Regions from separate parts of the Alteromonas sp. B31-7 genome, predicted to be linked through region 2. Evidence: predicted binding sites of a transcription regulator. Region 2 holds the regulator's gene; the other holds the start of a gene.
The links. Region 2 encodes sigma-54, which starts transcription at its own class of promoters, with help from an activator protein. Its sites were predicted from a motif close to GTTGGCACGNNNNTNGNNT; they were not measured.
Positions count from the first base shown of each region.

Region 1: IUA53_RS07635 (BON domain-containing protein) is a predicted target of sigma-54. The motif match lies at 2,084-2,102, and genes of this name have one in related genera.

Region 1 is NZ_CP065233.1:1,799,140-1,803,241, forward strand. Features, by position in the region: gene IUA53_RS07620 (hypothetical protein) at 1-139, shown strand, start outside; gene IUA53_RS07625 (hypothetical protein) at 225-803, shown strand; gene IUA53_RS07630 (endonuclease/exonuclease/phosphatase family protein) at 855-1,829, opposite strand; gene IUA53_RS07635 (BON domain-containing protein) at 2,137-2,757, shown strand; gene IUA53_RS07640 (hypothetical protein) at 3,231-3,590, shown strand; gene IUA53_RS07645 (hypothetical protein) at 3,594-4,102, opposite strand, start outside.
Region 2 is NZ_CP065233.1:3,739,617-3,743,718, forward strand. Features, by position in the region: gene lptC (LPS export ABC transporter periplasmic protein LptC) at 1-69, shown strand, start outside; gene lptA (lipopolysaccharide transport periplasmic protein LptA) at 38-595, shown strand; gene lptB (LPS export ABC transporter ATP-binding protein) at 598-1,323, shown strand; gene IUA53_RS16335 (RNA polymerase factor sigma-54) at 1,401-2,885, shown strand; gene hpf (ribosome hibernation promoting factor) at 2,915-3,202, shown strand; gene ptsN (PTS IIA-like nitrogen regulatory protein PtsN) at 3,212-3,655, shown strand; gene rapZ (RNase adapter RapZ) at 3,685-4,102, shown strand, end outside.

The DNA.
Region 1 (4,102 bases), 1.9 Mb from region 2:
GTTTGCGGAGTGGTTTTTCTTTGGTGAGCCCGACGAGCTCAATGTGCTAGCGAAAGTGCGACGTCATCAAGCTAAGCATCCAGAGTCCATGCATTTTGAAATATGTCAGTTGTCATCAGAGTTACCTAAAACGGCATAGTTAGCCTTCAAATTTAACCTTTTGCATACTTGTTTTCGTATCTGTTAGCTAATACAGTTCATCGAAATAATCGTGGGAGTGAGTTGTGTCCTCGCAGTCATCTGTAGTACTTCGTCAATATGATAAGCAAACGCTGAAACACGTTGATATCATTTCAGGAATTTCTCCGAATGCGATGAGAAGGGTTTTCGGTGGTTGGATCCTTTTCGTGGCTATTGTGGCTGTTATTGTCTCCGTTGCACCTGATTTAAGTGTTCAGTTTATTGGCCTTACTCTCTTTGTGCTTGTTGCCTTTACACTGCTTATGTTTGGTCAAAGTCGTATTTCTGAAGGTTGGCCGGCGATTATTTGCGATGACAATACCGTAGGAGTGGTAAGAGACCCAGTTAAACGGGAGTATATTTGTGTCGATAAATCCTTGGTAACCGTTGCTAACCCCACTTTGATTAAACCTAATAAAAAAGCGATTGAAATAGTGTTGGATGCCTCACGCCTCACGGAAAGTGATGTCGCTGTGCTAAATCAAGCGGTTTGGCCTAGGAGTGACAGATTATTAGGTTTGTCTCACTTTAAACGTAGGGAAGACGCTTGTGATAGCGTGATGTGGTGTGTGAAACACCTAAGAAAACGACCGGTTGAACATGTGAGTACCCAAACTGCCTAATTAATTGGCTGAGACTTTTCTCCTTCATCAAGTTACGACCTACCTTAGATTTCACTCTTTCAACTGCAGCGTTGTCAATAACGGGTAGTGATCAGAGCCGATATCACCAAGCTTGCGTATATCCACAAGTGAAAAATGACTCGAATGAAATAAATGATCAAGAGGCCATTTAATTAAAGGGTAATGGGCGTGAAAGGTGTTATAAAAGCCTCGCCCGATACGCGGGTCTAGAAGGCCGCTCACTTTTCTGAACTTACGAGTGGTGGGAGACCAAGCCACATCATTTAAATCACCAGCGACAATCACTGGCTCTTCGTAATCACAAACCATATTGCCTACCAGATCTAACTCTATGTCCCGAGGTTTCGCTCTTTTATTTTCAGTAGGGCTTGGCGGCTTAGGATGAAGGAAAAATATTGTTACAGTGCTATTGTTTTTTGTGAAAGTGACTTTGAACGAAGGCACATCATCTTCTACAAAATAATGCAGTTCTACGGTATCCAATGGCACTTTGCTATACAGGTTCATTCCATACAAATTTTCTAACGGACAGTGTTTCTGATAAGGGTAATCCGAATTTAGTTCTGCAAGTGCATTCTGCCATCGCTTATTCGACTCTAAGGTGACTAGGAAGTCGGGTTGGGTGTCTTTCACGTGAGAAAGAAGTTTATGGTAGTTTTCATTGGGCATAAAGACGTTACTTGAAAGAATGCTAATCTTATTATCTTGGTCCGGCGACTCAGCCCTTTCCACTTCTTTGGAAGCCAATGGTGTGTAGGGATAAATCCAGAAGGCTTGGTATATAGCACAGCCCACGAGTACAAGTAATAGCAGGCTTTGGATATTGAATCCTAGGCCTTCAGCCTCTCCTATTAAAAGGCTAGCCGTTAATGTTATCAACATGATGCACAGAATTTGAAGGCGGGGAAATTCCCAAACTCTAACTAACCAGTGGGAAGAAGGAAGAGAGGGGGCCAGCGTAATAAGTATGAGTAGAATTGCTACTGTATCCAGTAAAATGTTCATCGTCCTTCCTGACATTGCGTTAATTGAAAAGGTAACAAAGCACTACAATCCACACCAGGCGTGGCTTTGCCTTTGCTAAGGTTATAATTGAAATTTCGCCTTCGCGTTATTGCGTAGATGGTATACAAAATTTGTACCGTATATATCACGTGGCTCAGTAAAAACTTCGCAATCACGGGCAAACTTTGCAAAATAGGGAGCGTGTTAAGACTAGGTGTTTTAAATAAAATAATATTAAATCAATGGCTTAAAATAGTGGCTTGACTTTCGCTTAGTGACTAATGTGTTTCAACAAAGGAGAAATGTTATGAAACGTACTTTGATCTCACTATTAGTTGCTACATCCATAAGTTCAGCGGCTGTTGCCGGGGATATGGAATCGGATAACAAATGGGAAAAAGGCGCAAAGGATGCTTGGATAGATGGTAAAGCTGAGGCAACGCTATTATTCAATGGCAATTTGAACTCATTCGATATCAATACCGACGTTGATAATGGCGATGTTATCTTAACGGGTAAGGTGTCTAACTCCGTCGACAAAAAGCTAGCTGAAGAGTTAGTTGCGAACATTGATGGTGTAATGTCGGTAGACAACAGACTCACAGTGGTTGAGGAAAAAGATCTCTCTGAAAGTTCCGAGGACATGCAAGATGATCTTGCTCAATCGAAAGAAGAGTCTGAAAGCGCGTTAACAGATGCTAAAATTGCGACGGTTATCAAAACTCGGTTACTAATGGACACTGATATTTCAGGTTTTGATATCGACGTCGACGTGGAAAACGGCAATGTAGTATTAACGGGTGAGGTTGACTCCGATGCGGAGCGACAACTCGCTATTGAAATTGCAAAAAATGCGTCAGATGTTAAAGACGTAGAGGACAACCTAGAGGTTGTTCCTGATACCGCTACCGAGACAGCCATGAACTAGTCTTGACCTTGCAATAAAAAGGAGCTTCGGCTCCTTTTTTATTGGGTTTAGAAGATAGACAATCTACTCAGACACCCAACTTAAAAATAATTAGACACCCACTTCACGGTGCTTACTCCCAACTAATCCACTCTAGGTTTCTTCGGATACTTAATTTCACGAGATATGTTTACTAGTGGCATTTAATGGACAGCCACTCAAAGACCATTAGAACAGCGTTGTTTTAAAGGGTGTCTTTCTGCATTTTAATTGTGTAGGTCATATTAAAATATCCAAGGTGAAAGTAATGGGTGTCTTTATAGCAGGCCATTAGAAGAATGTTCCTTATGTAGTGTAGAACTTACCTTTTGCCTGCGTGAGCTCACTTGATGTGAGAGTTTAAGTTGTTGATTATGTTTACTTTTTGTGATGGCATGAGAAGTGCTTTATTCCCAGTGACTTTTTAATTTATATTATTGCAAGGGACTAACGCGATGAATATTTTACGCTGGATTTTCTCAGCTTCACTAATCTCCGCTGGAATCATGATAGCTGGGCTTTTAATGAGCGGTACGAATCTTATCAGCCAGGCAAATGCTGGTAATACTGATAAGCCGTATCATCCCTCTATCATCAAGATTGAAACGATTTACAACAATGCTGAGTTTGACTTTAATCGAAAGAGTCATCTTCTTAGAAATGCGCGAATCTCCTACTACTTGAAGCAGGCAAAGCAAGCTGATTTAAGAAATTGGGAGTTTCAGCGAGATGATATGGTCAATAGAGCAAAAAGTATTCTTATTCATCATCAGCAAAATTACGTTCATACCTCGTCAGAGTTTGCGAGTTTGTAGACGTTAACCAAAGAGTTTCCGGGCGGTCGAAACCCCTTTTAACCTTCGCCGCCCGGTAGTGTGCTGGAATTTTTTTATCCTACTTACACTACCCACTGCGATAGAGAAGTGTTGTTCAAATTCGAGACTGGCTTTGAGCCACTGAGAACTAGACAAGGCTATTTGGTTCAATGAAGCTTGGTACTCACCGTCAATAAATCCCGCTTTATCATCTCTCACAGCTTTACCCGTCTGAGTTAGTAACGTCACATACTCTGTAAAAGTTAGGTTGAGGCAATATTGATTTGAACAAGCAGTATCGGATTTAAAAGGTAGAATTCCCGTTGACGTTTTACGTGTTAACTTACATTCAATACGCCGTTTAATACTGGTGTACTCGGAGTCTTCAGGGGTGCTGGCTAATGATGCACGTATTGGATTCAAGTCAACGTAGACCATACAACTAAGTAATGCTTTCTCATCTAAAAGCGCTTGAGACTTAAAACGACCTTCCCAGAAGCGCCCTTTACATT
Region 2 (4,102 bases):
GCTAATTTACGTACCCAGGAATATGAGCTAATTGACCATGTACAAACCATTTATTCCCCTAGCAACTAGCCTAATTTTAGGTTTTTTTGCAGTTACAGCGTCGGCGACAGAAAGCGACTTTAACAAACCGATAAAGGTAGATTCTAAATCGCAGTTTGTTGATGGTAAGAATAAAACCTCGTTGTTTAAGGATAACGTGCGTATTTCCCAAGGCACGTTAGTGATTAACGCAGATGAAGTGGAAGTGGTTGCAACAGAAGGCGAAGGCCGTGAAATATTCATCGCCAGAGGCGCGCCAGCAAGTTATTCGCAAACCTTAGAAGACGGCACCCCGGTAACAGCCAAAGCCAATGAAATTCGCTATGAAGTGGTTAATCGCACTCTCTCGTTAGACGGCAATGCAGAGCTGCAACAAGACACCAGTTCTGTGAAAGGCGATAAAATCACCTTTGACATGATTACCGAACAGCTTCTTGCCACCGGCAGCGGTGACAATGATGAAGGCAGAGTGACCACCGTTTTTCGACCAGAAGCGATTCGCAAGCTGACCGATGAGAAGGCGAAAGAAGACGAGAATAACGAGGACGATAACTAACCATGGCAACACTAAGCGCAAGTAACTTAGCCAAAGCCTATAAATCTCGCCAAGTAGTGAGAGACGTTAGTTTGTCGGTCTCAACCGGGCAAATCGTGGGCTTACTAGGCCCTAACGGCGCAGGTAAAACCACCACCTTTTACATGATTGTGGGTCTTGTGCCACTAGATAAGGGAAAAATCACCATTGATGATGGTGAGCTCACCCACCAGCCTATGCACGAACGCGCACGTAAGGGCATTGGCTACCTGCCACAGGAAGCCTCTATTTTTCGCAAGCTAACCGTGTTTGAAAACATCATGGCGATTTTACAGACACGAAAAGATTTAAATTCATCACAACAGGAAGAAGAAGCCGACGCCCTTCTTGATGAATTTAATATTAACCATATACGTAATAGTACAGGAATGAGTTTATCAGGTGGAGAACGCCGTCGCGTAGAGATTGCGCGTGCGCTAGCAGCCAATCCGCAATTTATTTTACTCGATGAACCATTTGCTGGTGTTGATCCTATATCGGTTAATGATATAAAGAAGATAATACAGCACCTTCGTGATAGAGGTATCGGTATCCTCATTACAGACCACAATGTACGAGAAACATTGGATGTATGTGAAAAAGCCTACATTGTGAGTCACGGTGAATTAATAGCCCAAGGAACGGCAGAGCAGGTTTTAAGTAATCAAAAAGTAAGGGATGTATACCTAGGTGAACAATTCAGGCTATAGTTAATGTAACAGAATTGTCATTTTTCAAATTATGCACCTGGTATATTCACAATAAGAGCACAGTAAATAAGACGTAGATGAAACCATCTTTACAGTTAAAGTTCAGTCAACAACTTACCATGACACCTCAGCTACAGCAGGCGATAAAACTGCTGCAGCTGTCAACGCTCGACCTGCAACAGGAGATCCAGGAAGCCCTAGACTCAAATCCTCTACTTGAAGTAGAAGAAGGCAGTGATGAGCCTCAATTAGAGAAAAACAATATCGACGGGGATGACGTCGCTCAAGACGCCGTTACTACCGCATCAAGCGATACGCTTGAAGCCGGTGACGCATTAGAGAAGAATGACCTACCTGATGAATTACCCATAGACAGCACGTGGGACGAATATTACTCAGCGTCTTCTGCACCCGCCCCTGGGCCCTCGAATAATGACGATGAGCAGATTTTCCAAGGCGAAACCACCGAAGACATTCAAGCACATTTGCTATGGCAAATGCGTCTTACCCACTTTTCAGATACTGACCGTGCCATCGCAACGGCTATTATCGATTCAATTGACGAGTCTGGTTATCTTACCGTCACCCTTGACGACATTTTAGAGTCTGTCAACTCCGAAGATATGGAGGAGCCGGTTGAATTAGACGAAGTGGAATGCGTATTAAAACGTATTCAGATGTTCGATCCTATTGGTTCAGGCTCGCGTACACCACAAGAATGCTTGATGGTTCAGCTTCGCCAATTTTCAGATGATACGCCTTGGTTAAAAGAAGCCAAACAACTGATAGAAGAATACTCAGACCTACTCAGTAGCAAAGACTATCGTACGCTGATGCGTAAAAGCCGTCTTAAAGAAGATCAATTACGCGAAGCTATGCGCTTGTTGCAAACATTGAATCCTCGCCCAGGTAGCGCTCTTATCACTAAAGAGCCTGAGTATGTTATACCCGATGTCTCGGTCACCAAGAAAAGTGGTCGTTGGGTGGTTGAACTTAATCCAGATAGCTTGCCTAAACTTAGTGTGAACCAGCAATATGCGGCCATGAGCAGAAGAGCGAAAAATAGTAGCGACTCGCAGTTCATTCGCTCTCATATGCAGGAAGCAAAATGGTTTATTAAAAGTCTTGAATCAAGAAACGACACCTTGATGAAGGTTGCTAATTGTATTGTGCAGCAACAAATGGGCTTTTTTGAACATGGCCCTGAAATGATGAAGCCCATGGTGCTTAACGATGTTGCTGAAATGGTTGATATGCATGAATCCACCATTTCACGTGTCACCACGCAAAAGTATATGCATACCCCACGTGGGATATTTGAATTGAAGTACTTCTTTTCTAGTCACGTTGCCACGGAGTCTGGGGGTGAGTGTTCATCTACTGCCATCCGCGCGCTGATTAAAAAGCTTGTAGCGGCTGAAACGCCAAGCAAGCCACTAAGTGATAGCAAGATTGCTCAATTGTTGGCCGAACAGGGCATTAAAGTCGCCCGGCGGACAATAGCAAAATACCGGGAATCATTGTCGATTCCACCGTCTAACCAGCGAAAGAGCTTACTTTAACTGGCTCATAAATATAAGGAAGACGAAATATGCAAATCAACCTTACTGGTCATCACGTCGAAATCACCGACTCTTTGCGTAATTATGTCGATACCAAGTTCAGCAAACTAGAGAGGCACTTTGATCACATTTCTAATGTGCATGTCATTCTCAATGTTGAAAAACTTAATCAGAAAGCCGAAGCGACCATGCATTTAAGTGGCGCTGAGGTTTTTGCTTCCTCTGAAAATACTGATATGTATGCAGCAATAGACAGCATGGTTGACAAACTAGACAGGCAAGTCATAAAGCATAAGGAAAAGCTGAAAAAGCATTAACTCACGCTTATGGAAATTCAAGCAATCGTAAGTTTGGACCGCACTGAATGTGCGGTTCAATGTAACAGCAAAAAACGAATTCTAGAGATCATCAGTAATATCGCTGCCAAAAACAACGATAATATTGATGAAACGACAGTACTCACGAGCCTATTGAACCGCGAGAGAATGGGCAGTACGGGTATTGGAAATGGTATTGCACTGCCTCATGGTCGACTGGCAGGATTGGAAAGTGTTATCGCCATTATTGTAACTAGTAACCCTGCCATCAACTTTGACGCGCTGGACAACCAACCGGTAGATATTTTCTTTGCCTTATTGGTTCCAGAAGAGCAAACCGAGGGGCACTTACAAACCCTAGCCACGGTTGCAGGTAAATTGAGTGACAAAGAGACCGTGAAGGCAATTAGGCGTGCCACCAATAGCGACGATATTATTGCAGCGCTAAGCTAACTCTAATGCCATCTTAAGGGAGAGGCCAATTGAAACTAATTATTATTAGTGGTCGTTCGGGGTCAGGGAAGTCTGTTGCTTTACGGGCACTGGAAGATTTAGGGTATTATTGCGTAGATAATATCCCCGTCAATTTATTACCTACCCTTACCCATACGGTAGTCGACGAATACGATCAAGTTGCTGTAAGTATTGATGTACGTAACCTACCCAAAAACCCAGACGATTTAGTTGAAATACTCGACTACCTTCCCTCTTCTTGGTCCATGACCATCGTCTACATTGATGCCAGTGACGACATTCTCGTCAAACGCTTTAGTGAAACCCGACGATTACATCCATTGGCAAAACTGAATAAGTCTTTGTCTGAATCTATTAAAGCAGAAGCCGCTTTACTCGCTCCTGTGATTGAACGAGCAGACTTATACATAGATACCGATAAACTGA